DNA from 3 places in the Streptomyces sp. NPDC002669 genome. Region 1 is predicted to be linked to each of the others. Evidence: riboswitches for the same ligand, from Rfam matches in the RefSeq annotation. Region 1 holds a riboswitch; each other region holds the start of a gene.
The links. A riboswitch is a leader RNA that binds a small molecule or an ion and turns the genes downstream of it on or off. The one in region 1 is predicted to bind thiamine pyrophosphate.
Positions count from the first base shown of each region.

Region 2: it holds a riboswitch for thiamine pyrophosphate, as region 1 does, so the genes downstream of both, ACFYW1_RS30625 (thiamine ABC transporter substrate binding subunit) here and thiO (glycine oxidase ThiO) in region 1, are expected to answer to the same signal.
Region 3: it holds a riboswitch for thiamine pyrophosphate, as region 1 does, so the genes downstream of both, thiC (phosphomethylpyrimidine synthase ThiC) here and thiO (glycine oxidase ThiO) in region 1, are expected to answer to the same signal.

Region 1 covers NZ_JBIAQQ010000003.1:349,182-358,574, forward strand. Annotated here, with positions in the region: gene ACFYW1_RS06385 (hypothetical protein) at 1-898, opposite strand, end outside; gene metF (methylenetetrahydrofolate reductase [NAD(P)H]) at 949-1,866, opposite strand; gene thiE (thiamine phosphate synthase) at 2,067-2,720, opposite strand; gene ACFYW1_RS06400 (Rv2175c family DNA-binding protein) at 2,809-3,174, opposite strand; gene ACFYW1_RS06405 (NAD(P)/FAD-dependent oxidoreductase) at 3,330-4,586, opposite strand; gene ACFYW1_RS06410 (hypothetical protein) at 4,615-4,959, opposite strand; TPP riboswitch at 5,011-5,123, shown strand; gene thiO (glycine oxidase ThiO) at 5,121-6,305, shown strand; gene thiS (sulfur carrier protein ThiS) at 6,302-6,556, shown strand; gene ACFYW1_RS06425 (thiazole synthase) at 6,559-7,353, shown strand; gene pknB (Stk1 family PASTA domain-containing Ser/Thr kinase) at 7,465-9,381, shown strand; gene ACFYW1_RS06435 (deoxyribonuclease IV) at 9,389-9,393, shown strand, end outside.
Region 2 covers NZ_JBIAQQ010000026.1:83,809-93,201, forward strand. Annotated here, with positions in the region: gene pyrH (UMP kinase) at 1-107, shown strand, start outside; gene frr (ribosome recycling factor) at 283-840, shown strand; gene ACFYW1_RS30615 (phosphatidate cytidylyltransferase) at 840-1,925, shown strand; gene rlmN (23S rRNA (adenine(2503)-C(2))-methyltransferase RlmN) at 2,019-3,125, shown strand; TPP riboswitch at 3,179-3,295, shown strand; gene ACFYW1_RS30625 (thiamine ABC transporter substrate binding subunit) at 3,369-4,469, shown strand; gene ACFYW1_RS30630 (ABC transporter permease) at 4,619-6,232, shown strand; gene ACFYW1_RS30635 (ABC transporter ATP-binding protein) at 6,275-7,300, shown strand; gene ACFYW1_RS30640 (SRPBCC domain-containing protein) at 7,459-7,914, shown strand; gene ACFYW1_RS30645 (hypothetical protein) at 7,980-9,164, opposite strand; gene ACFYW1_RS30650 (ABC transporter ATP-binding protein) at 9,146-9,393, opposite strand, start outside.
Region 3 covers NZ_JBIAQQ010000004.1:100,277-109,669, forward strand. Annotated here, with positions in the region: gene ACFYW1_RS07340 (LacI family DNA-binding transcriptional regulator) at 1-775, shown strand, start outside; gene ACFYW1_RS07345 (metallophosphoesterase) at 949-2,004, shown strand; gene ACFYW1_RS07350 (hypothetical protein) at 2,189-3,013, shown strand; gene ACFYW1_RS07355 (ferredoxin) at 3,152-3,670, opposite strand; gene thiC (phosphomethylpyrimidine synthase ThiC) at 3,781-5,556, opposite strand; TPP riboswitch at 5,549-5,682, opposite strand; gene ACFYW1_RS07365 (YibE/F family protein) at 5,752-7,074, shown strand; gene ACFYW1_RS07370 (SsgA family sporulation/cell division regulator) at 7,155-7,592, opposite strand; gene ACFYW1_RS07375 (IclR family transcriptional regulator) at 7,694-8,464, opposite strand; gene ACFYW1_RS07380 (DUF5326 family protein) at 8,707-8,916, opposite strand; gene ACFYW1_RS07385 (cupin domain-containing protein) at 9,105-9,393, opposite strand, start outside.

The sequences.
Region 1 (9,393 bases):
CGTAGCCGCTGCCGTTGTTGTAGCCGTTCGGGGGCGGGGTGGGGTGGGCGGGCTGCTCCGGGGGCGTGACGGGGTACTGCTCGCCCTCGCGCTGCTGCGGCACCCAGACACCGCCGGGCGGGGTGTCGGCGTACGGCTGCTGGGCGTACGGCTCGGGGGCGTACTGCCGCTGCCCACCGAAGCTGTCGTAGTCGTTGCCGTTGGGGTAGCCGTCGTACGAGGAGTACCCCGCGGGGCCCCCGGCGGTGCCGGTCCCGATGTACGGGTCGGAGTACGCGGCGTACTGCTGCTGCGTGCCGTAGTCGTACTGCCCGGCGAGCGGGTCCTGGGCGGCGTACGCGTCCTGGCCCGGTGCGCCGTACGCGGCGGTGGGCTCGGCGTAGGAGTCGTACGGGGCGTACGGGGGCTGCTGCGGGAGGGGGGCGGACCGGTCGTCCTGGTGCCCCCGCCGGCCGTCGGAGTAGACGCCGTACTGCCCGGTGTCGTCCGGCATGGGCTCCGGCTCGTAGACCGCGGGGGCCTCGGCGGGCGGCGGCGGGGCCTGTCCGTTGTGCTCCAGCTCCAGGTCCGAGACCTGGAGCGTGGGTCCGCGGCCCTGCCGCCCCTCCCCGCTCCCGCCCCGGCGTCGCCGGCTCACGCCGGGGTTGCCCCCTATGGCCCAGCCGGTGGAGAAGCCCCGCCGGAAGGACAGCGTGACCTGGGTCTGCCCGGTCGCGAAGGCGATCGCGCCGAGGACGATGACGAGCACGGACGGGATGAGGACCCCGATGACCACGCAGGCGAAGCCCGCGAAGGCCAGCAGTCTCCAGCGAAGGCGCGCCTTGTACTGCAGGAGCACTTCACCGAGCAGCCACAGCGCGACGATTCCGAACGCGATGTAGAGGACCGTCCAGCCCATGCCCGCCCCCTCCTACGGCCACCGCCCCGGGTAGCGGCGGGTACGGCCGGTCACGACTGCTTGTGCAGTCCGAGATTCTCGTAGATTTCGAGCGTCGCCGTCGAGTTGTTGAGCGTGATGAAGTGCAGTCCGGGCACACCCTCGGATCGCAGCCTCGCGCAGAACCGCGTTGCGAAGTCGATTCCAATGGAGCGTACAGCGGCGGGATCGTCCTTGGCCGCGAGGATCCGTTCTTTCAGGGACGAGGGGAAGGACGCGTTGCTGAGCTGCGCGAATCTGTCCAGTTGTTTGACGCTGGTCAGCGGCATGACCTCGGGAATGATCGGGGTTTCGCAACCCGCGGCGACCACTCGGTCACGCATCCGCAGGTAATCCTCCGGGTCGAAGAACATCTGGGTGATCGCGTAGTCGGCGCCGGCCCGGCACTTGTCCACGAAATGCCGGATGTCGGTGTCCCAGTCGGTGGAACGCGGGTGCATCTCGGGAAATGCCGCGACGCCGACGCAGAAATCGCCGGATTCCTTGATGAGCCGGACGAGGTCCGCCGCGTACCGCACGCCCTGGGGGTGCTTGACCCACTCGCCCATCGGGTCGCCCGGCGGGTCCCCGCGCACGGCGAGGATGTTCCGGATCCCGGCGTCCGCGTACTGCCCGATCATGTTGCGCAGCTCGGCGACGGAGTGGTTGACCGCCGTGAGGTGGGCGACCGGGGTGAGGGTGGAGTCGGCCGCGATCTGCTGGGTGGCCCGCACCGTCCCGGCCCGGGTGGAACCGCCGGCCCCGTAGGTCACGGAGACGAAGCTCGGCCCCACCGCCTCGACCCGGCGCAGCGCGTTCCAGAGGTTCCGCTCGCCCCGCTCGGTCTTGGGAGCCCAGAACTCGAAGGAGTAGGAGGTCTTGCCGGTCGCGAGGAGTTCACGCACCGTACGTGCGTGATCCGTCCTGGTGGATGGTGTGCCAAGGGCCATACCGGCAGGTTAACCAGAGCCTGACGGCCATAGGACCGGACCAGGGCGAATTGCCCGAATTGACGGGTTGTTTGTCCATCCTTCGGACACCCGGGCCGGATCACGCCCCCGAACGTCCGTGTCCGGTCCGTTCCGGGCGTCCGTATCCGGTTCCGGTCCGGGCATCCGGCCCGGTCACGGGGCCGGCGGCCCGGCCGGGGTCACGCTCCGGCGCGCGCCCTGATCCGGCGGGCCAGCTCGGCGGTGGCGGCACCCGGGTCGGCGGCCTCGGTGATCGCCCGTACGACGACCACCCGGCGGGCCCCGGCGTCCAGCACCTCGTCGAGGTTGCCCGCGTCGATGCCGCCGATGGCGAACCAGGGGCGTGGCTGGTCGAGCGAGGCGGCGTACCGGACGAGGCCGAGACCGGGGGCGTGCCGTCCGGGTTTGGTCGGGGTGGGCCAGCAGGGGCCGGTGCAGAAGTAGTCCACGCCGGGCTCGGCGACGGCCGCGTCGACCTCGGACCCGGCGTGCGTGGAGCGGCCGATCAGCACGTCGTCGCCGAGGACGGCACGGGCCGCGGGCACCGGCAGGTCGCCCTGGCCGAGGTGCAGCACGTCGGAGCCGATGGCGTGGGCGACATCGGCCCGGTCGTTCACCGCGAGGAGCTTGCCGTGGCGTCGGCACGCGTCGGCGAACACGGCGAGGCGGTCGAGCTCCTCGGCCGCCTCCATGCCCTTGTCGCGCAGTTGGACGATGTCCACCCCGGCGGCGAGCACGGTGTCGAGGAAGGCGGGGAGGTCGCCCTGGCGCCTGCGGGCGTCCGTGCACAGGTAGAGCCGGGCTTCGGACAGCGCGGCGCGGAGCGTGGACATCGGTGCGGTTCCCCCCTGGGAGAGCGGTGCGGGGCAGGGGTGGGCGGCGCGGGACCGCGCCGCCCACCCGCTCGCACCGGGCCTGTGGTCAGACGGCGAGCGCCTGGGCGCGGCGCTTCACCTCCGTGCCGCGATTCTCGCTCAGGGCCTGGGCGGGGGTGCCCGGCAGGGTCGGGTCGGGGGTGAAGAGCCACTCCAGCATCTCTTCGTCGGTGTAGCCGTCGTCCTTCAGGAGCGTCAGGGTGCCGGAGAGGCCCTTGACCACCTTGGTGCCGTCGATGAAGGCGGCCGGCACCTGAAGTGCCCGGTTCTCACCACGGCGTACGGCGATCAGCTGGCCCTCCTTGACCAGCTGCCGCACACGCGTCACCTCGACATCGAGCATTTCGGCGATGTCGGGGAGGTGGAGCCAGGCAGGGACGAGAGCATCGATCTTTGCGTCAATCTCGGTCACGAGTACAAGCCTGCCATCCCGCACTGACAGCCGATACCCGGACTCGGCCCTTCAGGGCGTCGCGAACCGCTCCCCCGGCCCCTCGCCGCCCTCCCGCCGGCCCCTTCGACCCTTCCCCGTCCCGGGTGTCACGGGCTCCGCCGTCCGGCGCTTCCTCAGCCGCGGACCGCCGCCTTCAGCGGCACGGCGGGGTCGGCGGCCCGCTCCGGGTCGAGCGACGCCCCCGCCTCGATGAGTCTGCGCCCCTGCGCCAGGTCGCGCGGGCGGCCGACGGCGAGGACCGCGACCAGGACGCCGTCGCGCAGCCAGCACACCGACCAGGCGGGGTCCGCCGGGTCGCCGCGCCACAGCAGGGTGTCGGCGTTCCCGTGGTGGCCCACGTACTGCACGAACCGGTCGAACTGCTCGGACCAGAAGTACGGCACGGGGTCGTACGTCAGCGGCTCGGAGGCGCCGTCGGACGCCGCGCCGATGATGTTGGCGGCGGCGGTGCGCGGGCCCTGGAGGGCGTTGTCCCAGTGGTGGACGAGCAGGCGTTCGCCGTACCGGGCGGAGGGGAACGAGGCGCAGTCGCCGACCGCGTACACGTCGGGGGCCGAGGTGCGCAGCGCCCCGTCGGCGGTCACCGATCCGTCGGGGCCGAGCTCGATGCCGGAGCCGGCCAGCCAGCCGGTGGCGGGCCGTGCGCCGATCCCGACGACGACCGCCCCGGCCGGGAGCGTACGGCCGTCCGCGAGGACCACCCGGCCCGGTTCGACGCGGTCGACCCGGGCGCCGGTGAGGAGTTCGGCGCCGATCCCGGCGTACCAGTCGGCCATCGGGGCGGCGACCTCGGCGGGCATCGCGCCCGCGAGGGGGCGGTCGGCGGCCTCTACGACGGTGACCCCGCAGCCCGCGGCGCGGGCCGCGGTGGCGAACTCGGCGCCGATCCAGCCCGCGCCGACGACCACGACGTCCTGCCGTCCGTCGAGGACCGGGCGCAGCCGGGCCGCGTCGTCGAGGGTGCGCAGCAGGTGGACGCCGGGAACGCCCTCGGTGCCGGGCAGCACGACCGGTTCGGCGCCGGTCGCGATCACCAGGACGTCGTAGCCGACGGGGCCCGCGGGGGTGTCCAGTTCGTGGGCGTCCGGTCGTACGCCGGTGACCTCGACGCCCAGCCTCAGTTCGATGTCCAGCGCCTCGAAATCGACCTCGAAGGCGGAGTCCTCGGCCTTGCCGAGCAGCACCGCCTTGGACAACGGGGGCCGGTCGTAGGGCTGGTGGGGTTCGGCACCGATCAGGGTGACGGGACCGGTGAAGCCCTGTTCCCGCAGGGCCACCGCGGTCTGCACGCCCGCCATGCCCGCGCCCACGACGACGACGCGGCGCCCCGGCCGCCGGTCCGGCTGCTCTGCCTGCTGCTGATCGCTCACCCGTACACCATAAGCACCTGACATTTCGTCAGGAAGAGGGGATCTCCTCGACCGTGCTCGTCCCGCAGCCCTCCTGCGACTCCCATGCCCATCGCTCCTCCAGCCGGACCCGGCCGTCCGCGAGGTCCACGACGGTGGAGACGCAGTGGCCGCCGGAGGTCGTCCCGTCCTGCTTCAGCTGGACGTACCTGAAGTCGAGGACGTCACCGTCCCGGGTGCCGACGAGGTGGCCGCGAACCACGTCGCCGCCCGCGTAGTCGGCCCAGATCCGGCCGTCCCGCTCGTGGTACGCGAAGCGGGTGCGGGTGCCGACCTGGCCCGGGGCCTGGTCGGCGACCGGGGCGAGGACGAGTCCGTCGAGCGAACGGGCCACGATGACTGCTCCCTTACTGGGCCGGGACGGCGGGGTTTAGGGTGGCCAACGTAAGTCACACGCGGGAGCCCGGACGCACCGGGCTGAGAGGGAGGCTGGGCGGCCTCCGACCGTACGAACCTGATCCGGGTCATGCCGGCGAAGGGAGGGGCTGGACGCCCATGCGTTCTTCCGGAAACTGGAAGGGATCCGACGTCCTCGTCATCGGGGGCGGGATCATCGGTCTGGTGACCGCCTGGCGGGCCGCGCAGCGCGGACTGCGCACCGCGGTGGCCGATCCCGAACCGGGCGGCGGGGCCGCCCGGGTGGCGGCCGGCATGCTGGCCGCCGTCACCGAACTCCACTACGGCGAGGAGCTGTTGCTCGCTCTCAACGTCGCCTCGGCCGCCCGCTACCCGGCCTTCGTGGCCGAGCTGGAGGAGGCGAGCGGGCGGGAAACCGGCTTTCGCACCTGCGGCACCCTGGCCGTCGCCCTGGACGCCGACGACCGTGCCCATCTGCGGGAGCTGCACGCCCTCCAGCAGCGGTCCGGGCTGGTGTCCCAGTGGCTCACCGGGCGCGAGTGCCGTCGGCTGGAGCCGATGCTGGCGCCGGGTGTCCGGGGCGGGCTGCGGGTCGACGGCGACCACCAGATCGATCCCCGCCGGCTGGCCGCCGCCCTGCTGACCGCCTGCGAGCGGGCCGGGGTGGCCTTCCACCGCGAACGGGTGGAGCGCCTGACGGTGCGGGGCGGCCGGGCCGCCGGGGCGGTGCTCGACGGGGGCGGGGAACTGGCGGCCGACCAGGTCGTGCTCGCCGCGGGCAGTCTCAGCGGCCGGCTCCCGGGGCTGCCGGACGAGGTCGTGCCGCCGGTCCGGCCGGTCAAGGGGCAGGTGCTCCGGCTGACCGTGCCCGCCCCGTACGCGCCCTTCCTCAGCCGGACGGTGCGGGCCGTGGTCCGGGGCAGCCACGTCTACCTGGTCCCGCGCGAGAACGGCGAGCTGGTCGTCGGCGCCACCAGCGAGGAGCTGGGCTGGGACACCACCGTCACCGCGGGCGGCGTCTACGAACTGCTGCGGGACGCCCACGAGCTGGTCCCCGGCATCACCGAGCTGCCGCTCACCGAGGCCCTGGCCGGTCTGCGCCCCACCTCCCCCGACAACGCCCCGCTGCTGGGCCCCACCGCCCTGCCCGGTCTGCATCTCGCCACCGGCCACCACCGCAACGGGGTGCTGCTCACCCCCGTCACCGGCGAGGTCATGGCGGAGTTCCTCACCGGCGGCGAACCGCCCGAGCAGGCCCGCCCCTTCACCCCGCACCGGTTCCCGTCCGCCGCCGCCCCCGTACGTCAGGAGCAGCCCGCATGACCGACTCCGCATCCCGTCCCGGCCCCGGGACGTCTTCCGGGCCCGCCGCCCTCTCCGTGTCCGTGAACGGCGAGGTCCGCTTCCTCGCCGCGGGCACCGCCCTGGACGCCCTGGTCGCCACCCTCACCGCCGCGGGCTCCGGGGTGGCCGCCGCCGTCAACGAGACCGTCGTGCCGCGGGGCCGGTGGTCCGCCCTCGTGCTGGCCGACGGCGACCGCGTCGAGATCCTGACCGCGGTCCAGGGGGGCTGACAGTGTCCGACGACCTCTTCACCCTCGGCGGCACCGACTTCGGCTCCCGGCTGATCATGGGGACGGGCGGGGCGGCCGGCCTCGACGTGCTGGAGCGTTCGCTGATCGCCTCCGGCACCGAGCTGACCACCGTCGCGATGCGCCGCCTCGACCCGACCGTGCGGGGCTCGGTGCTCTCCGTCCTGGAGCGGCTCGCCATCCGCGTGCTGCCGAACACGGCGGGCTGCTTCACCGCGGGCGAGGCGGTGCTGACCGCCCGGCTGGCCCGCGAGGCCCTCGGCACCGACTGGATCAAGCTGGAGGTGGTGGCCGACGAGCGGACCCTGCTGCCCGACCCGATCGAGCTGCTGGACGCCGCGGAGATCCTGGTGGACGACGGCTTCACCGTACTGCCGTACACCAATGACGACCCGGTGCTGGCGCGCAGGCTCCAGGACGTGGGCTGCGCCGCGGTCATGCCGCTGGGCTCCCCGATCGGCTCCGGCCTCGGCATCCGCAATCCGCACAACTTCCGGCTGATCGTCGAGCAGGCCCGGGTGCCGGTGATCCTCGACGCGGGTGCCGGGACGGCCTCGGACGCGGCGCTCGCGATGGAGCTGGGCTGCGCGGCGGTGATGCTGGCGTCCGCGGTGACCCGGGCCCAGGAGCCCGAGCTGATGGCCTCGGCGATGCGGCACGCGGTGGCGGGCGGGCGCCTGGCGTACCGGGCGGGCCGGATTCCGCGCCGCCACTTCGCCGAGGCGTCGTCGCCGGTGGAGGGGCGCGCCCGGCTGGATCCGGAGCGCCCGGCCTTCTGAGCCGCCGGGACGAGCTGCGGTTCATGTCCCTGTCACGGCTCGGCTGCAGTACGGCCCCGGGTCCGCCCCGGGCCGTGAGCCGGGTCCGTGGCGGCTCGTAGACTCGCCTGCGTGGATACGACCCTCCAGGACCCTCTCGTCGGGCAGCTGCTCGACGGCCGCTACCGCGTCGATGCCCGCATCGCCGTGGGCGGCATGGCCACGGTCTACCGGGCCGTGGACACCCGGCTCGACCGGGTTCTCGCCCTCAAGGTGATGCATCCGGCGCTGGCGACCGACGCCACGTTCGTCGAGCGCTTCATCCGCGAGGCCAAGTCCGTGGCCCGCCTCGCGCACCCGAACGTAGTCGCCGTCTTCGACCAGGGCGCGCAGGGGCAGTACGTCTATCTGGCGATGGAGTACGTGGCGGGCTGCACCCTGCGCGACGTGCTGCGCAACCGGGGCGCGCTGCAGCCGAGGGCCGCGCTGGACATCCTGGAGCCGGTCCTGGCCGCCCTCGGCGCCGCGCACCGGGCGGGTTTCGTGCACCGCGACATGAAGCCGGAGAACGTCCTGATAGGGGACGACGGCCGGGTCAAGGTCGCCGACTTCGGACTCGTGCGGGCGGTGGGCTCCGTCACCAACACCACCGGGTCCGTCCTGGGCACGGTCTCCTACCTCGCCCCCGAGCAGATAGAGCACGGCACGGCGGACACCCGTACCGACGTGTACGCCTGCGGCGTCGTCCTGTACGAGATGCTGACCGGTTCCAAGCCGCACGGCGGTGAGACCCCCGCCCAGGTCATCTACCAGCACCTCAACGAGGACGTCCCGCCGCCGTCGGCCGTCGTCCCCGGGCTCCCGGAGGAACTCGACGGGCTGGTGGCCGCCGCCACCGCCCGCGACCCCGAGGCCCGCCCGTTCGACGCGGTGGCCCTGCTGGCCCGGACCCGCGAGGCGCGCGCCGGACTCACCGACGCCCAGCTGGACGCCGTACCGCCGCAGGCCACCGCCGATGCGCACGACGCCACCGAGGACCGCACCAGCGTGATCCCGCGGCTGCTCCCGGCCGACCAGGGCGTCTCGCACCACACCAGCCGGCTGGAGATGCCCCCGCCGGAGCCCGCGCGGCCCGCGGCACGGGACCGGCGCCGCGGCGGCCCGCCGCGCTCCGTCCTCGTCGCGGTCGTCGCCGTGCTGCTGGCGCTGGGGATCGGCACCGGCGTCTGGTACATCAACTCGGGGCAGTTCACCCGGGTCCCCGCGCTGCTCGGCCAGACCCAGAAGAACGCCGAGAAGCGGCTCGCGGACGCCGGTCTGGACGTCAAGACCGTCGAGCGGGGCTACAGCGACACCGTGGAGCGCGGCAAGGTCATCAGCAGCGAACCCGAGCCCGGGGCCCGCATCAGGGGCAACGACTCGGTGACCCTCGTCGTCTCGCGGGGGCCGGAGATCGTGAAGGTGCCCGAGCTCCGGGGTCTCTCGCTGGCCGACGCCAGGAAGGAACTGAAGAAGGTCGGCCTGGTGCCGGGCATGGTCACCAAGGAGTTCAGCGAGGACATCGTGCGGGGGGATGTGATCCGCACGGATCCCGGCGCGAACACCGGGCGCCACCCGGACTCCGCGGTCGCCCTCGTCCTCAGCAAGGGCACCCCGGTCGACGTCCCCGACGTCACCGGGCTGTCCGTGGAGGACGCCACCGCGGCCCTGGAGGAGGAGGGCCTGAAGGCCGAGGTGCTCCCCGACCGGGTGAACTCCCCCGAGGTCGCGGGCGACATCGCCCGCCAGTCGCCGGGCGAGGGCGCGGAGGCGGCCGAGGGCGACACCATCACGCTCACGGTCTCCAAGGGCCCCCGGATGATCGACGTCCCGGAGGTCACCGGGAAGGACGTCGACGAGGCCACGGCCGAACTGGAGGACGCGGGCTTCGAGGTCAAGGTCGACCGCCCGTTCCTCTCGTTCAGCGACACCGTCGCGAGCCAGTCCGTCGACGGGGGCGAACAGGCCCCCGAGGGCAGCACCATCACCATCAAGACCAAGGGACTCTGAGATCCACATGCG
Region 2 (9,393 bases), on a different contig from region 1:
ACCTCCCGATCCTCGTCTTCGAGCTGACCGCCATGGGCAATATCGCCCGCGCGGTCAAGGGTGAGAAGATCGGCACGCTCGTGAGCGACCGGAGCACCCGGGTCTGAGAACCGGGAGCCTTCCGGGCAGGACGGAAGGGCCGGGGCCCCGGGCGACGTCCCGGGACAGGCCCCGAAGGATGGACAACGGCCTGCCGGTCGGACACCGTGCAGGTGAGGACGCGACGCAGGACCCGCAGGGCCCGAGCACGCCGGGCCCGCTCAAGACACGCAGGAGCACGTGGTGATCGAAGAAACCCTCCTCGAGGCCGAGGAGAAGATGGAGAAGGCCGTCGTCGTCGCGAAAGAGGACTTCGCCGCGATCCGGACCGGCCGTGCGCACCCGGCGATGTTCAACAAGATCGTCGCCGACTACTACGGCGCGCTGACCCCGATCAACCAGCTCGCCTCGTTCTCGGTGCCCGAGCCGCGCATGGCCGTCGTGACGCCGTTCGACAAGAGCGCGCTGCGCAACATCGAGCAGGCCATCCGCGACTCGGACCTCGGTGTCAACCCGAGCAACGACGGCAACATCATCCGGGTCACCTTCCCGGAGCTGACCGAGGAGCGGCGCCGCGACTACATCAAGGTCGCCAAGGCGAAGGCCGAGGACGCCAAGATCTCCATCCGCGCCGTGCGACGCAAGGCCAAGGAAATCCTCGACAAGCTGGTCAAGGACAAGGAGTCGGGCGAGGACGAGGTGCGCCGCGCCGAGAAGGAGCTCGACGACACCACCGCGAAGTACGTCGCGCAGGTCGACGAGCTGCTGAAGCACAAGGAAGCCGAGCTGCTCGAAGTCTGATGAACGACTCTTCCCGGGGCGCCCCGCCGGGAGCCGGTGGCTGGGGCGCGCCCGAGTTGCAGGCCGTTCCGGCGGGTCCTGCATACGATGTGCACGGCGCCCAGCAGACTCGGCCCATGCCCATCGTGCCGGACGTTCCCGACGCAGGTAGAGACGCTGACGACCGTGATGACCGGGACCAGGGGGCCGGACGCCTGAGCGGCGGTCCCCTGTTCCGTGACGAGAAGCCGCAGGAGCCCATGTCCACCGCCGCGCCGCCCCCGCAGAAGAAACGTGCGGGCCGTGACCTGCGAGCCGCCATAGGGGTCGGGGTGGGGCTCGGCGCCGTCATCGTCTCCTCGCTGTTCATCGTGAAGGACGTCTTCGTCGGCGTGGTCGTCGTCGCCGTCGTCGTCGGCCTGTGGGAGCTCACCTCCCGGCTGGAGGAGCGCAAGGGCCTCAAGGTGCCGCTCGTCCCGCTGGCCGTCGGTGGCGCGGCGATGGTGGTGGCCGGTTACGTACGGGGCGCCGAGGGCGCCTGGGTGGCGACGGCGCTGACCGCGCTCGCCGTCCTCGTCTGGCGGATGACCGCGCCGCCGGAGGGCTACCTCAAGGACGTCACGGCCGGGGTGTTCGCCACGTTCTACGTGCCGTTCCTCGCCACCTTCGTCGCCCTGCTCCTGACCGCCGACGACGGACCGCAGCGGGTGCTCACCTTCCTGCTGCTGACGGTGGTCAGCGACACGGGCGCGTACGCCGTCGGCTGGCGCTTCGGGAAGCACAAGCTCGCGCCGCGCATCAGCCCCGGGAAGACCCGCGAGGGACTGTTCGGGGCCATCGCCTTCGCGATGGTCGCCGGTGCGCTGTGCATGCAGTTCCTGATCGACGGCGGTTCCTGGTGGCAGGGGCTGCTGCTCGGGCTGGCGGTCGCGGTCAGTGCCACCCTCGGCGACCTCGGGGAGTCGATGATCAAGCGGGACCTCGGCATCAAGGACATGGGCACGCTCCTGCCGGGGCACGGCGGGATCATGGACCGGCTGGACTCGCTGCTGCCGACCGCTCCCGTGGTCTGGCTGCTGCTGGTGGTGTTCGTCGGCTCCGGCTGAGACCGGCCTCCGGCCGGGGGTTTTCACGGGTCGGGGCCCGTCGTCCACAGGACGGCGGGCCCTTGCCGTCGCGTCTGCGACACTGGATGGACCATGCCTAAGCCCGGAGAACTCACTTTCGTCGCGCCCCGCGGAGCCAAGAAGCCGCCGCGGCACCTCGCCGACCTCACGCCCGCCGAGCGCAGGGAGGCCGTCGCCGCGATCGGCGAGAAGCCGTTCCGCGCCCAGCAGCTCTCGCAGCACTACTTCGCGCGGTACGCGCACGACCCGGCCGAGTGGACCAACATCCCGGCCGGATCGCGGGACAAACTCGCCGAGGCGATGTTCCCCGACCTGATGTCCGTCGTCCGTCACATCAGCTGTGACGACGACACCACCCGCAAGACGCTGTGGAAGCTCCACGACGGGACGCTCGTCGAGTCCGTCCTGATGCGCTACCCGGAGCGGGTGACCATGTGCATCTCGTCCCAGGCGGGATGCGGGATGAACTGCCCGTTCTGCGCGACGGGACAGGCCGGACTCGACCGCAACCTGTCCACCGCCGAGATCGTCCACCAGATCGTGGACGGCATGCGGGCGCTGCGCGACGGCGAGGTCCCCGGCGGGCCGGCCCGGCTCTCCAACATCGTCTTCATGGGGATGGGCGAGCCGCTCGCCAACTACAACCGGGTGGTCGGCGCGATCCGTCGGCTCACCGACCCGGAGCCGGACGGGCTGGGGCTCTCGCAGCGCGGGATCACCGTCTCCACCGTGGGCCTGGTGCCCGCGATGCTCCGCTTCGCCGACGAGGGCTTCAAGTGCCGTCTCGCCGTCTCGCTGCACGCACCGGACGACGAGCTGCGCGACACCCTCGTCCCCGTGAACACGCGCTGGAAGGTGCGCGAGGTGCTGGACGCGGCGTGGGAGTACGCGGAGAAGTCCGGCCGCCGCATCTCCATCGAGTACGCCCTGATCCGTGACATCAACGACCAGGCGTGGCGCGGCGACCTGCTCGGCAGGCTGCTCAAGGGCAAGCGGGTGCACGTCAACCTGATCCCGCTGAACCCCACGCCCGGTTCCAAGTGGACCGCCTCCCGCCCCGAGGACGAGAAGGCGTTCGTCGAGGCGATCGCCGCCCACGGTGTTCCGGTGACCGTGCGGGACACCCGCGGCCAGGAGATCGACGGGGCCTGCGGACAGCTGGCGGCGGCCGAGCGCTGAGCCCCTCCGGACGGCCGGAGGGGCCCGTGTAACCTGGGCCCGAAATCAACTTCATATTCCGACAGGGGAGCGCCACAGCGCTGAGAGTGCGGCACCGAGGACAGGTCGGCCGCAGACCCTCTGAACCTCGCCCGGGTCATTCCGGGTAGGAAGTTCGGTCATCAACTCATGCTGTTGCGCCCTGCCCGCTTTCCGCGGGCAGGGCCGCGTCTCTTCCTGGCCAAAACCCAGGAGGAATCCACAATGAGCACCACCCACAGAACCGGGCGGCTCGCGGCGACGGCCGCCGCCACCGCGCTGGGCGTCACCGCGCTCGCCGGATGCGCAAGCTCCGACGACCAGGCGTCCGGCCCCAAGGGCTCCGGTTCGAAGACCGTGACCCTCGTCAGCCACGACTCCTTCAACGCTTCCAAGGAGGTGCTGAAGGAGTTCACGAAGGAGACCGGCTACACCGTCAAGGTCCTGAAGAGCGGCGACGCGGGTGTCGCGCTCAACCAGGAGATCCTGACCAAGGGCTCCCCGCGCGGGGACGTGTTCTTCGGCGTCGACAACACGCTGCTCTCCCGTGCCCTCGACAGCGGGCTCTTCACGCCGTACGAGGCCAAGGGCCTGGACCGGGTCGCCGAGGCCACCCGGCTCGACGCCGAGCACCGGGTCACCCCGGTCGACACCGGCGACATCTGCGTCAACTACGACAAGAAGTACTTCGCCGACAAGAAGCTCGCGCCGCCGAGCACCTTCGCCGACCTGGCGAAGCCCGCGTACAAGGACCTCCTCGTCACCGAGAACGCCGCGACCTCCTCGCCCGGCCTCGGCTTCCTCCTCGGCACCGTCGCCGCCTACGGCGAGAAGGGCTACCAGGACTACTGGAAGAAGCTGGAGAAGAACGGCGTCAAGGTCGTCGACGGCTGGGAGGAGGCGTACAACGAGGAGTTCTCCGGCTCGGCGGGCGGCAAGAAGGCCAAGGCAGACCGGCCGCTCGTCGTCTCGTACGCCTCCAGCCCGCCCGTCGAGGTGCTGTACGCGAAGCAGCCGCCGGCCGAGGCCCCGACCGGGGTCGCCACCGGGACCTGCTTCCGCCAGATCGAGTTCGCCGGTCTGCTGGACGGCGCGAAGAACGAGGCGGGCGGCAAGGCCCTGCTGGACTTCCTGATCAGCAAGAAGTTCCAGGAGGACATGCCGCTCAACATGTTCGTGAACCCGGTCGTCGAGGACGCCGAGCTGCCGGAGGTCTTCACGAAGTTCGGTGCCACCGTGGAGAAGCCGGCGACCGTCGCCCCGGACAGCATCGCCAAGAACCGTGAGCAGTGGGTCCAGTCGTGGTCCTCGCTCGTAGTGAAGTAACGAAGTCCCCCGAACGCGCGACGGACGCGGCCGGGACGGGCGGTCACGGGAAGGGCCCGCGCGGGGACGACGCGCGCGGGCCCGGCCCCGGGCGACCGCGCGCCGCCCGGGCCGCGGCACGGCGGGGGAGCGCGGTGCGGCTCGGTCTGATGGCCGTGCCCGTGGCGTTCTTCGCGCTGTTCTTCGCCTACCCGGTCGTCGCGATCGTCGGCCGCGGACTGAAGGCGGACGGCGTCTGGCAGTTCGGCCGGGTCGGCGAGGTGCTGGCCCGGCCGGACATCCGCGATGTCCTCTGGTTCACCGGCTGGCAGGCGCTCGCCTCGACCGCGCTGACCCTGCTGATCGCGCTGCCCGGCGCCTATGTCTTCGCCCGTCTCGACTTCCCCGGCAAGCAACTGCTGCGGGCCGTCGTCACGGTGCCGTTCGTCCTGCCGACCGTCGTCGTCGGGACGGCCTTCCTGGCGCTGCTGGGGCGCGGCGGATTCCTCGACGAACTCTGGGGCGTACGGCTCGACACCACCGTCTGGGCCATCCTGCTCGCCCATGTCTTCTTCAACTACGCGGTGGTCGTACGGACCGTCGGCGGACTGTGGTCCCAGCTCGACCCCCGGCAGGAGGAGGCCGCCCGGGTACTGGGCGCCGGACGGTTCGCCGCCTGGCGGCGGGTCACGCTGCCGGCTCTCGCTCCCGCCGTGGCCGCCGCCGCGCTGATGGTCTTTCTCTTCACCTTCACCTCCTTCGGGGTCGTGCAGATTCTCGGCGGTCCCGGCTACTCCACCCTGGAGGTGGAGATCTACCGGCAGACCGCCCAGCTGCTCGCCCTGCCGACGGCCGCCGTGCTGACCCTGGTGCAGTTCGCCGCGGTCGGCGCGATCCTCGCCGTGCACGCGTGGACGGTACGGCGCAGGGAGACCGCGCTGAAGCTGGTCGACCCGGAACAAACCGCCCGCAGGCCGCGCGGCTTCGGGCAGCGGGCGCTGCTCGCCGGGGTGCTGCTGACCGTGCTGGTGCTGATCCTGCTGCCGCTCGGGGTGCTGGTCGAGCGTTCGCTGGACGTACCCGGCGGCCACGGCCTCGACTTCTACCGGGCCCTGGGCTCCGCGGACGCCGGTGGCGGGACGTTCCTGGTCGCGCCGCTCGAAGCGATCTGGAACTCCGTGCAGTACGCGCTGGTCGCCACGGTCATCGCACTGGTCGTCGGCGGCCTCGCGGCCGCCGCGCTGACCCGGCGCGCGGGGCGGCTCGTCCGCGGCTTCGACGCGCTGCTGATGCTGCCGCTCGGGGTGTCCGCGGTCACCGTCGGCTTCGGCTTCCTGATCACCCTGGACGAACCGCCGCTGGATCTGCGGACGTCCTGGATCCTGGTGCCGCTCGCCCAGGCACTGGTCGGCGTGCCCTTCGTCGTACGGACCATGCTGCCCGTCCTGCGGGCGGTGGACGGACGACTGCGGGAGGCGGCGGCGGTGCTCGGGGCCTCCCCGCTGCGGGCCTGGCGGGAGGTCGATCTGCCGCTGGTGCGACGGGCGCTGCTGGTCGCGGCCGGTTTCGCGTTCGCCGTGTCGCTCGGCGAGTTCGGCGCGACGGTGTTCATCGCGCGGCCGGACCGGCCGACGCTGCCGGTCGCCGTGGCCCGGCTGCTGGGCCGGGCCGGGGAGCTCAACTACGGCCAGGCGATGGCGCTGAGCACCATCCTGATGGTGGTGTGCGCCGTCTCGCTGCTGCTGCTCGAACGCATCCGCACGGACCGGGCCGGGGAGTTCTAGAGATGGCTCGGGAGTTCTAGAGATGTCCGGGGAGTTCTGGAGATGCTGACACTGGAATCGGCCACGGTGCGCTTCGGCGAGCGGGCGGCGCTCGACGCGGTGGACCTGGAGGTCGCCGAGCACGAGATCGTGTGCGTGCTCGGACCGAGCGGCAGCGGCAAGTCCACCCTGCTGCGGGTGGTCGCGGGGCTCCGGCCGCCGGACGGCGGCCGGGTGCTGCTGGACGGTGCGGACCAGGCCGGGGTGCCGGTGCACCGGCGCGGGCTCGGCCTGATGTTCCAGGACCACCAGCTCTTCCCGACCCGGGACGTCGGCGCCAACGTCGCCTTCGGGCTGCGGATGCGCGGGATGCCGCGCCGCGACCAGGAGCGCCGGGTCGGTGAACTCCTCGATCTGGTGGGCCTGCCCGGTGCCGAGCGGCGCGCCGTCGCCGCGCTGTCCGGCGGGGAGCAGCAGCGGGTCGCCCTCGCGCGGGCCCTCGCCCCGAGCCCCAAGCTGCTGATGCTGGACGAGCCGCTCGGCCAGCTCGACCGCGGTCTGCGGGAACGGCTCGTCGTCGAACTGCGCACGCTCTTCGGGCGGCTGGGCACGACGGTGCTGGCCGTCACCCACGACCAGGGCGAGGCGTTCGCCCTGGCCGACCGGGTGGTGGTGATGCGCGACGGACGGATCGCCCAGGCCGGGACGCCGCTGGAGGTCTGGCAGCGGCCCGCCTCCGCCTTCGTCGCCCGGTTCCTCGGCTTCGACAACGTGGTGCCGGCGACGGTGGACGGAACCGCCGCCGCCACGGTGTGGGGCGAGGTGCCGGTGGCCGAGGGGGCGCCGCAGGGGGCGTGCGATCTGCTGGTCCGCCCTGCCGGGGTCCGGATCGGGGCCCCCGGTGAGGGGCTGCGCTGCGTGGTCGGGACGCGTACGTTCCGGGGCAACCACGTCGCCGTACGGCTGTTGCCGGAGACCGGTCCGGCCCTGGAGGCGGAGTGCGCGCTGCGGGACGCCCCCGAGGAGGGGGCGGCGGTCGGGGTCGGCTTCGACGCGTCGGAGACCGTCGTCCTGCCCGCCGCCCCCTGACGGCGCGGTCCTACGGGCCCGGGTGGCGTCCCTCGACGGCGCGGCTCCGGCGTGCCCGGGTGGCGGACTCCGCCCGGGGGCCGGACGATGGCCGGATGTTCCCGTGGCGCGGAACCGGCCGCCCCGGAGCAGCCCCGGAAGCGGGAAGGACAGGGACCATGACCGAGTCAACACGCGAGGGCATCGACATCACCCGTGTCCTCGACGCCCCGCGGGAGCGCGTCTTCGAGGCGTGGACGACGCCCGAGCACTTCGCGGCCTGGTACGGCGGCGAGGCCGAGGTGCCGCTCGACCGGGTGGCGATGGACGTCCGGCCGGGGGGCTCCTGGAGCCTGGTCATCGTGGTGCCGGGCACGGAGATGCCCTTCCACGGGGTCTACCGCGAGGTGGCCGGGCCCGAGCGGCTGGTGTTCACGCTCAAGGACGCCACCGCGCCCGACGGCATCGAGGGCGAGACCGTCACCGCCACCTTCGCCGACCGCGGCGACGGGACCACCGAAATGGTCTTCCGGCAGCGCGGGGGCAATCTCACGGCCGAGCAGTACGCGGCGGCCGAGGACGGCTGGGAGGCGTTCTTCGACGCGCTCGCGGCCCGGCTCGCGTCCTCCGCCTGAGCCGGCGCCGCGACCCGGTCGCCCGGTTCGCCCCGGCCCCCGCCGCGAACCGGGCGACCGGGGTCTCAGACCGTCAGCGGCAGCGCGGCCAGTTCCGCGATCACCCAGGTCAGCGGGGCGAAGACGAGCAGCAGGACGGCGGCGCGCAGCGCGGCCGAGACCCGCAGGGCCGAGGCCGGGGCACCGAGCCGCGACAAGGTCCCCGACACCTCGGAGCGGGCCTGCCGCGCCTCCAGCGCCGAGGTCAGCAACGTCGCCGTGGTGCAGCCGAGGACGAGCACCGCGCCCAGCGCGGTGAGCGGACCGAAGGAGTGTTCCTCCGCCCCGTACAGGGCGTGGGCGGCGACGGCGGCGGAGAGCACCGCGCAGATCACGCCCAGCGGCCGGCCGATCCGGCGCGCCTCGTCCATCAGTACCCGGCCCGCCAGCAGGCGCAGGGCTCCCGGGTGCGCCGACTGCAGCAGCCGTCCGCAGAAGTACGTCAGACCGGGGCCCGCCAGGGCCAGGCCGATCGCCGCCAGCGTCCACCCCGTCAGAACCCCGGCCGGGGTGGCGTCGATCCTGCCGGGGAGCGGGAGCAGGCTGTGTCCGTCGCCCCGGCTCAGGTACGCCTCGACGGCCAGACCGGCCGCGATCAGCGCCACCCCCCAGGGCAGCCCCGTCGGAGGGTCGGCGGGGTCGGGCGGCTCCGGTTCCGTCCGGACCTCCGAGGAGGTGCCCTCCGGGGGAGCCGTCGGGACCGGCCCGGTACGCAGCGACAGCCCGCTCGCGGTGGCCGCCGCCACCGGGACCAGGGCCAGCAGCACCAGCGCGGCGCCGAGCGGCAGCGGGGCGTCCGCGCCGAGCAGCCCGGCCGCCGCGCCGTCGAACGGCAGACCGGACAGATCACCGCGCAGATGCAGGAAGAACAGCAGCGCCACCGCCGACCCGAGGGCGCAGGACACTGCGGTGGAGACCGCCGCGAGGGCGGCCAGCCGGACCGGCCCCAGGCCCACGGCGGACAGCGCGGAGCGCGGCCGGGCGCTCGGGTCCGTACGGGCCACCGCGACCGCGAACTGCACGGTGGCGGCGAACGGTACGAAGCACCACAGCAGCCGCAGCAGGGCCCCGGTGGAGTGTGTCGGGTTGCCCGAGGCGTAGCCCAGGGCGCACAGCAGGAGGAAGCCGACCCCGGCGGAGGCGGCGGCGACCAGCAGCCTCCGCAGCAGGACCAGCGGATGGGAACCCCGGGCTAGACGGAGAGCGAGCACGCCGCCCTGCCCTCCGCGTCGGTCACGGCGGGCAGGGCGACGGTGGCGACCCGGCGGCCGTCCAGCAGCGGGACCGTGCGGTCGGCGAGGGCGGCGACCTCCGCGTCGTGGGTGGCGAGCACGATCGTGATGCCGTGCGAGCGGGCCGCGCTGGTCAGGGTGCGCAGCACGTGCGTGCGGTCGCTCCGGTGCAGGGTCGCGGTCGGCTCGTCCGCGAAGATCACCGCGG
Region 3 (9,393 bases), on a different contig from region 1:
CGCCGCGCTCGCCCGCGGGTACGCCCTCGTCATCCTGCCCGCCACCTCGCGCCACGACGTCTGGTCGAACGTCGCCCTCGACGGCACCGTCGTGATCGACCCCTCCGACCAGGACCCGGTCGTCACCGAGCTGGTGCGCCAGGGCCTCCCCGTCGTCTCCGACGGCCGCCCGGCCGGCACGCTCCCGGTCACCGCCTGGGTCGACAACGACCACCGCGCCGCCGTGCTCGACCTGCTCGACCACCTGGCCGCCGCCGGGGCCCGCCGCATCGGCCTGCTCACCGGCACCACCACCGACACCTACACCCGGCTCTCCACCACCGCGTACCTCCACTGGTGCGAGCGCGTGGGCCAGGACCCGGTGTACGAGTCCTACCCCGCCCACGACCCGTGCGCGGGCGCGGTGGCCGCCGACCGCCTGCTCGCCCGCCCCGACCGCCCCGACGCCGTCTACGGCCTCTTCGACCCCAACGGCACCGACCTGCTGGCGGCGGCCCGCCGCTACGGTCTGCGGGTCCCCGAGGACCTGCTGCTGGTCTGCTGCAGCGAGTCGACCGTGTACGCGACGACCGAGCCCCCCATCACCACGCTCTCGCTCAAGCCGCGCAGGATCGGCACGGCGGTCGTCCAGCTCCTGATCGACGCCATCGAGGGCGTCGAACACGACGGACCCGTGGAGCAGGTCATACCGACGGAACTCATCGTGCGGACGTCCTCGCAGCGCCGTCCTCCACGCACCACGGTCAGTGCGCCCCGTTCCCCGGCCAGGGATTGATCGGGTGATTTCGGACCAATCGACCGGTGAACCCGATGTGCGTCCGGATTCACCACCCCTGGTGCGTCACACAGCACGATCCGCATTCCTATGATGGGCGCACGACACCGCGGACCGCCCCGACCAGCAGGGCCCGTCAGGTGTACGGCGGCGCGACGGTGGTGGAGGGGTCGATGACACAGGGGGCCGGTCAGGAACCCGTGGTGCGGACTGCGACGTTGCGCGACTTCCGCGTACCGCCCTATGCCCAGAACCCGGTGCCGCCGTCGTCGCACCCGGGCAGCGCCGGGCCCGGCGACGAGCCGCCGGAGGGGTACACGCCCACCGCGCGCGACCTGCCCGTGATCAACCGCGGTGACACCCTCCAGGTGCCGACCGTCCCCGACCCGCGTCCCGCCCCGGAGCAGGGACGTGGCCCGCTGTACGTCGTCGGCGACGTCCATGGCTACCTGGACGAGCTCCGCGCCGCCCTCGCCGAGCAGGGCCTCATCGACGCCGACGGCAAGTGGTCCGCGGGCAACGCCCGGCTCTGGTTCCTCGGCGACTTCACCGACCGGGGCCCCGACGGCATCGGCGTCATCGACCTGGTGATGCGGCTGTCCGCCGAGGCCGCCGCCGCCGGCGGCTACTGCAAGGCCCTGATGGGCAACCACGAACTGCTGCTCCTCGGCGCCAAGCGGTTCAACGACACCCCGGTCAACTCCGGCGCGGGCACCGCCACCTTCCAGGCCGCCTGGCTGCTCAACGGCGGTCAGAAGAACGACATGGAGCGGCTCCAGGACGTCCACCTCCAGTGGATGTCCCGGCTCGACGCGGTCGTCGAGGAGGACGGGCATCTGCTGATGCACTCCGACACGACGGCGTACCTCGAATACGGCACCACCATCGAGGACGTCAACGACAACGTGCACGCCATTCTCACGCGCAACGACGCCGATGAGTGCTGGGACCTCTTCCGGAAGCTCACCAAGCGGTTCGCCTTCCGCGACGAGGCGGGCCCGCAGGCCGTCCGGGAACTGATGGCGACCTACGGCGGACAGCGCATCGTCCACGGTCACAGCCCCATTCCGTACCTCCTCGGAGAGGTCGGTTCGGAGGATGGCGAGGACGGCTCCGGCCCCGTGGTCGAGGGCCCGCACGTGTACGCGGACGGACTCGCCATCGCCATGGACGGCGGCGTGACCATGGCCGGAAAGCTACTGGTCGTCCAGCTGCCTCTGCATGACTGACGCTCTTTCGGGAAGACGCATCCACGACCTGACCGCGCCGACTGCTGGGCCTATTTCCGGAAACCCCCTGTCTCCCCGTGCCGTGGGCGCTCTACCATCGGCGTATCAGTAGCAGGCTCTCCTCCGTTTCCGCTCGAAAGCCCGGTGAGAACGCGGGTGATCGGGCCCTACGGAGCATCGGGGGATGCACATGAACAGCGCTCCGCACCTGCTGGCCGAGGACCGCCCCGAGTACGAGCGGATCCTCGATGACGCACTGCGTCATGCCCATGAACGACCAGATCTGGCCGCGGTCGGCGAACGGCTCAACGCCGTGCAGCTGCGCACCATGGCGCTGGACGCCACGGCGCTGATCACCGCGACGGCCGCCACCGAGTACCAGCACTACGTGCAGGCCCGCGAGGAGCTGCGCAGACCGGCCGAGGACGAGGACGAGGAAGCGGGCCCGCCCCCCGGCACGAGCGGGCAACGCCAGTCGGGCGCGGGCACAGCGGCCGTCGTCACGGCCCTGGCACCGGTGCTCGCGGGCTCCGCCGCGTTCATATTCCTGCTGGTCGGCTATCTGCTGCGGCTGCTCGACGACCCGCCCGCCTTCGCCTCGACCATGGTCTCCGCGGGCTGGTTCTTCGCCGCGGTCATGGCGGCCGCGATCCTGGTCGCCGTCGTCGGACTGCTCGTCACCGCGCTGCGCAACGGCGCGGAGCCGCGTCCCGTCGAAGAGGCGGAGGAGGAGCTTCCGGAGGAGGTGGCGCGGGCCCGGGAGGCCTGGCGCCACGCCCTGCTGGAGCGCGGCATACTGCCGTTCCTGCGGGACGCGCTCGACGACCCCGCCGCCGGACGCGCCGCGCGCACACCGGTCCGCTCGGCGAACCGCATCCCGAAGGTCGGCTACAGCCGGCCGGACTTCACCAGTCCCGACGGCGGCCCTGCGGCGGGCCCCCGGCCGACGTTCACCAGCCCGGACTTCACCAGTCCCGACTTCGGCGGCCCCGAGCACGAAACTGACTGACCGCCTTCGAACACCGGCCGGGGACGGCCTGCCCCGGCCGCCGCCCGCGAACCACCGGGCTCGCGCCGGAGGCCCCGAGATCTTCACCGAGCGGAACTTCGGGCTGAACCAGCGCCCCAGGACGGGAAACCCTGTCGACTACAGCTCGGGCAGCCGTTCACCGGGGACGGGTGACCGTCCCTCTTCCAGCCAGTAGAGGTAGATCCGCAGGTCCCCCGGCAGAGGGCCGGCGATGTAGTCCGCGAAATCCCGGACCGCGGCGGCCACACCCTGCTCCGCCCAGTCCATGTCGTCCCAGTCATGGGCGGACAGGTACCGCGTGATCCGGCCCCGGCCACGCCACCACTCCCGGACCGCCTCCGGGGTCCACCGCGAGTCGCCGTCACAGCCGTAACCAAGAAAGGGGTCCTGGTCTGCTGCTTCGACCAACCGAGCTGTCTCTGCCGGGGTTCGGGGTTGGCGGTAGACGTATCCCGTCAGGTACTCACCGCCGTAGAGAACGTGTTGAGGCGCGGAGAGCCGGCCTGTTCGGCAGGTATCGGTCTCGCCGCCGTAGAAGGGCCCCGGGACATTGAGCCAGAGCCGGTCGTCCCAGCCGCCTCGGAATGCCTCGCAGTCCTTGCCGAGGCTCGCAACGGGGTCGTAGTAGAGCGTCACCGGCTCAGCATAGGAACCTCGTGCGATCTCGCCGCAGGCCACGGGAGCCCGGAGCGCTGTTCCGGGAAGCCCCTTCCCCTTCCCGGAACAGCGTGATCAATGGTCCGGCGTCAGTCAGCGATCGGCAGGTAGACCCGGTTGCCCGAGGCCGCGAACTCCTTGGACTTCTCCAGCATCCCGGCCTCGATCTCCTCCTGCGAACCGCCGTGCTCGCGCCGGATGTCCTGAGAGATCTTCATCGAGCAGAACTTCGGGCCGCACATCGAGCAGAAGTGCGCCGTCTTCGCCGGCTCCGCGGGCAGCGTCTCGTCGTGGTACTGCCGCGCGGTGTCCGGGTCGAGGGCCAGGTTGAACTGGTCCTCCCAGCGGAACTCGAACCGGGCGTCGGAGAGCGCGTCGTCCCACTCCTGCGCCCCCGGGTGCCCCTTGGCGAGGTCCGCCGCGTGGGCCGCGATCTTGTAGGTGATGACGCCGGTCTTCACGTCGTCCCGGTCGGGCAGGCCCAGGTGTTCCTTCGGCGTGACGTAGCAGAGCATCGCCGTGCCCCACCAGGCGATCATCGCCGCTCCGATGCCGGAGGTGATGTGGTCGTACGCCGGCGCGACGTCGGTGGTCAGCGGGCCGAGGGTGTAGAACGGCGCCTCCTCGCAGATCTCCTGCTGGAGGTCGATGTTCTCCTTGATCTTGTGCATCGGGACGTGTCCCGGCCCCTCGATCATGGTCTGGACGCCGAACCCCTTGGCGACCGTGTTGAGTTCGCCGAGCGTCCGCAGTTCGGCGAACTGCGCCTCGTCGTTGGCGTCGGCGATCGACCCGGGCCGCAGCCCGTCGCCCAGCGAGTACGTCACGTCGTAGGCCGCGAGGATCTCGCAGAGCTCCTCGAAGTGCTCGTACAGGAACGACTCCTTGTGGTGCGCCAGGCACCACGCCGCCATGATCGAGCCGCCGCGCGAGACGATGCCGGTCTTGCGGCGGGCGGTCAGCGGCACGTACGGCAGGCGCACGCCGGCGTGGACCGTCATGTAGTCGACGCCCTGCTCGGCCTGCTCGATGACGGTGTCCTTGTAGATCTCCCAGCTCAGTTCCTCCGCCCGGCCGTCGACCTTTTCGAGCGCCTGGTAGAGCGGGACGGTACCGATCGGAACGGGTGAATTACGCAAAACCCACTCACGGGTGGTGTGAATGTTGCGGCCGGTGGACAGATCCATCACGGTATCGGCGCCCCAACGCGTCGCCCACGTCATCTTTTCCACCTCCTCCTCGATGGAGGACGTCACCGCGGAGTTGCCGATGTTGGCGTTGACCTTCACCAGGAACCGCTTCCCGATGATCATCGGCTCGATCTCGGGGTGGTTGACGTTGGCCGGCAGCACGGCCCGGCCGGCCGCGATCTCCTCGCGCACCACCTCCGGCGCGACGTTCTCCCGGATCGCCACGTACTCCATCTCCGGGGTGATCTCGCCCCGTCGGGCGTACGCGAGCTGGGTCACGGGCCGCCCGTCCCGGCTACGGCGGGGCAGTCGGGGACGGCCCGGGAAGACCGCGTCGAGGTTGCGCAGCCCCCCGCGCGGCGAGGTGTGCCTGAGTCCGTCGTCCTCGGGACGGACGGGGCGGCCCGGGTACTCCTCGGTGTCGCCGCGGGCAGTGATCCAGTTCTCCCTCAGCGGCGCGAGTCCGCGACGGACATCGGTCTCGACGGCGGGATCGGTGTACGGCCCCGACGTGTCGTACAGCGTCACGTCCTTGCCGTTGGTGAGGTGCACCTGGCGGACCGGCACCCGGAGGTCCGGGCGCGAGCCCCGGACGTATCCCTTGTGCCAGCCGATGGACTTCCCGGCCTCGTCGCTCCGACTGGAGGCAGGCGTGCGTGCGTCCGATGTGGTCATGAGACCTACTCCCTACGCCGGCATTACCCGGTAACAGGTTCGGCGGTCGGCGCAGCTCTCTCCGTACGGACGTACGGATGTCAGCGCCCTCTCAGCCCGGTGCTCCGAGCTCCCGCGTGTGCAAAGGTCCCTCCACGCTAGCGTCCCCTCCGGCGGGATGAACAGAGGGCCCGTCCTTCTTGCAATGATCTGCCGGTGACGTCCCCCCGTATCGACACCGAATCCCAGGGCCATCAGCACGGCCACTCGCACGGCCACGGCCCCGCGGCGCCCGTCTCCAGACATCTGCGCAAGGTCATCGCGGCCGTCCTGATCCCGTTCGCCACCGCTGTCGTCGTCGGCCTGGTGGTGCTCTGGCCGGGCGGCGCCCCCGCGCACGAACGGACCGGCGTGGGATTCGACCGGCAGACCCAACAGGCGAAGGTGGTGAAAGTCGACAAGGTGAACTGCAAGGACGTGAACGCGGTGCAGGTGCCCGTCGGCCAGGAGGCCGCCCCGCCGGCGGACAACGACAGGGGGCTGTGCCGAAAGGCCACCGTCGAGGTGACGTCCGGGCCGGACAAGGGCCGGACGTTCGTCGAGATCGTGCAGCCCGACGCCCCGCGCCAACTGCGCGAGGGCCAGGGCGTGATCGTGTCGTACGCGCCCGACGCGCCCCGCGAGCTCCAGTACTCGGTGACGGACGTGGCCCGGGAGTTTCCGATGACCCTGCTGGCCGGGATCTTCGCCCTGGTCGTGGTCGCGGTGGGCCGCATGCGCGGGGTGCTGGCGCTGGTGGCGCTCGCGGTGTCGTTCGCCGTGCTAACCCTGTTCATCCTCCCGGCCGTGCTCCAGGGCTCCAACCCGCTGGTCGTCGCGGTGGTGGGAGCCAGCGCGATCATGCTGATCGCCCTCTACATGTGCCACGGCCCGAGCGCCCGCACCTCGGTGGCGGTGATCGGCACACTGGTCTCGCTGCTGCTGATCGGCCTGCTCGGATCACTCTTCATCGGCTGGGCGAGCCTGAGCGGCAACACCGATGACAACACCGGCCTCATCCACGGCCTGTATCCGCACATCGACATGAGCGGTCTGCTACTGGCCGGTGTCATCATCGGTTCGCTCGGAGTGCTCGACGATGTGACCGTCACCCAGACGTCCGCGGTCTGGGAACTGCACCGGGCGAACCCGTCGATGGGCGTGCGCGGGCTCTACCGGGCGGGGATCAGGATCGGACGCGACCACATCGCCTCGGTCGTCAACACGCTCGTGCTCGCCTATGCCGGCGCCGCGCTGCCTTTGCTGCTGCTCTTCTCCATCGCGCAGAGCAGCGTGGGGACGGTGGCCAACAGCGAGCTGGTGGCGGAGGAGATCGTACGAACCCTGGTGGGCTCGATCGGACTGGTCGCCTCGGTGCCGGTGACGACGGTGCTCGCTGCTCTGGTCGTCTCCGCGGACCGCACAGGACTCGGCGCGGAAGCCGGAGCTTCGGCACCCGTACGGGCCGGGAAGGGCCGTCGTCGCAGGACGAGGGCCTGAACGTCTCCGCCGGGTGAGCAATTCACCCGTTCGGCAGGTGTCGTGTTCGACCGGCGATCCGGTCGGCGGCACCGGTTCCTTCAGCCCGCGTTCTGTTCCTCGGCGAGAATCCGGCCCAGGGCCTCCTCCAGGTTGCCGTCGAAGTCACCGAGCGTGCACTCCTGCCCCAGCGGCACGAGCTTGTCGGTCCGGTCGAGAAAAGCCACGAGCGGCGCGGTACCGGCCCGGAAGAGGGCCCGGTCCTCGCCGACCTGAAGGCGAATGTGCACATCGGACAGCCCCTCGGGCTCCGTCGGCCCGATGTGCACATCACCGTCCCCACTGGGACTGTTGAGGCCGTCGAGCAACAACTCACGACCGAATGCCCAGGTGACGGGGGCATCGCCGGGCAGATGGAAGGTCATGCGGATCGCATACGGATCGCAGACCTCGTACCGGAGCTCCACCGGGATCCGGAAAGAGAGTTCCTCGGAGACGAGGAAGCTCATCATGACCTCAGCTTGAACCGACTCGCGCATCGTTCAACCCCGCAGTAGATGAATCTGGCCAGGAATGATCCCCCATGGCCCTATTGACGCCATCGTGGTGCACGCGATAGCAGATCACAAGGAGTGATTTTTCAGATACTGATAGAGAACACGAACGAACGCAAGAGGTTGGACACTTCGCCACGTAGTTGTTCGACTGCGGGGAGCAACCGGCTCTCCTGTTCCAGGGGTACCGAAATGGCCATCGCAGCAGCGGTGAATCCGGCCGCGATCGGGATGGCGGCGCAGACCGTGCCCAGCGCGTACTCCTGTCGTTCGATGACAGGTTCCATCCGTTCCAGCGACCGCAATCGCTCCAGGAGTGCCGCCCGATCCCGCACCGAATAGCGGGTCAGCGGACGCACAGGGTGACGATCGAGGTGGTCCTCGCGGGCCTTCTCGCCGAGTTGGCTCAGCAGACACTGGCCGATCGCGTGGGCGTGCCCGGTCTCCCGGAAGGAGGCCCATTCCGTGACGGCGGGGGTGGCAGGTGCGTCGGCGACCGCGATGAGTTCGATCTCGCCCTCGCGGTAGACGGCGCAATACACCGGTGCACCGATGACGTCGCGCCACCGGCTCAGCGAATCGGCCATTCTGCTGCGGCGGTGCCGCAAAGCCCCTTCGCAGGCCAGGCGTTCGGCAGCGGCCCCGAAGAGGAACACGCCCTTCTCCCGGCGCAGATAGCCCTCGTGCGTCAGCGTGCGCAACAGGTGGTAGGCGGTGGGGAGGGGCAGACCCGTCTCCCTGGCCAGCTGTTTCGCGGGCGCCCCGTCCCGGTGGGCCCCCACGGCCTCCAGCAGTCTCAGCGCTCGCTGAACCGAACCGATCAACGTCGGGGCAGCAGTGCTCGATGCCGTGGTCAACGGTCACCCCCAGGCATGGTGACGGGCGGTCAGCCCGCCTGTGGGGGCCGCCCCCACCGACTGCCGCATGACTGGGTCCGGAGAGTGGAAGCCGTACAAACCACTGGTCAGCTCGGTGACGGTTGGTTGATTCCCAGATGGTGGCAGCGAATTGTCACTGTATCGGCCGGGTCCGCACGGAGCGTTGTTTCGTTCTGACGCTTAGCTCAGCCGGGCTAATTCCCGGCCTGCTTCCGATCTTCCTACCAGTCACCACGCGAGGAGGATGACATGAACTTGCGTACGACGAAAATGAGCCCGCCGACCAGGATCACGAATACCAGGACCTTGAAGAGCAGTCCGATCATGAATCCGACCACGTTGGCGATCAGACCGCCGAACACCACGATCGCGAGGACCGGCACCGCGATCCACTTCACCCACCAGGGCATCCCCGCGAATATCTCCCGCACGGCCATCGTCCTTACCTCGTCTCTGTGTCTCTGTGCCTCTGTGAGTTCCTGCCTTCGATGCTAGAGGCGCGGAAGGGGCCGGCGGGGGTTCCGCGGCCCTTGAAGTCCCCTGATCGACCCCTTAGGGATCCCTGAGACCGAACCCCTGCTCCCCGGACGGCAGTGAGCGGTTCCCGGCCCGGCGGGAGTCAGCTCTCCGGCGGGGAGAAGACCACCATCACCCGCAGGTCCTCGGTGATGTGGTGGAACTTGTGGGCGACCCCGGCGGGCACGTAGACCACACTGCCCCTGCCCACCTGTGTGGTCTCCATGCCGACCGTGATCGCCGCACGCCCGCTGACCACGAGGTAGACCTCGTCCTGGTTGTGCGGCTGCTGCGGGTCGAGCTCACCGGCGTTCAGCGCGTAGAGGCCGACGGACATGTTCCGTTCCTTCACGAACTGCAGGTACGCGCCGTCGTTGGCGGCCCGCTCCGCC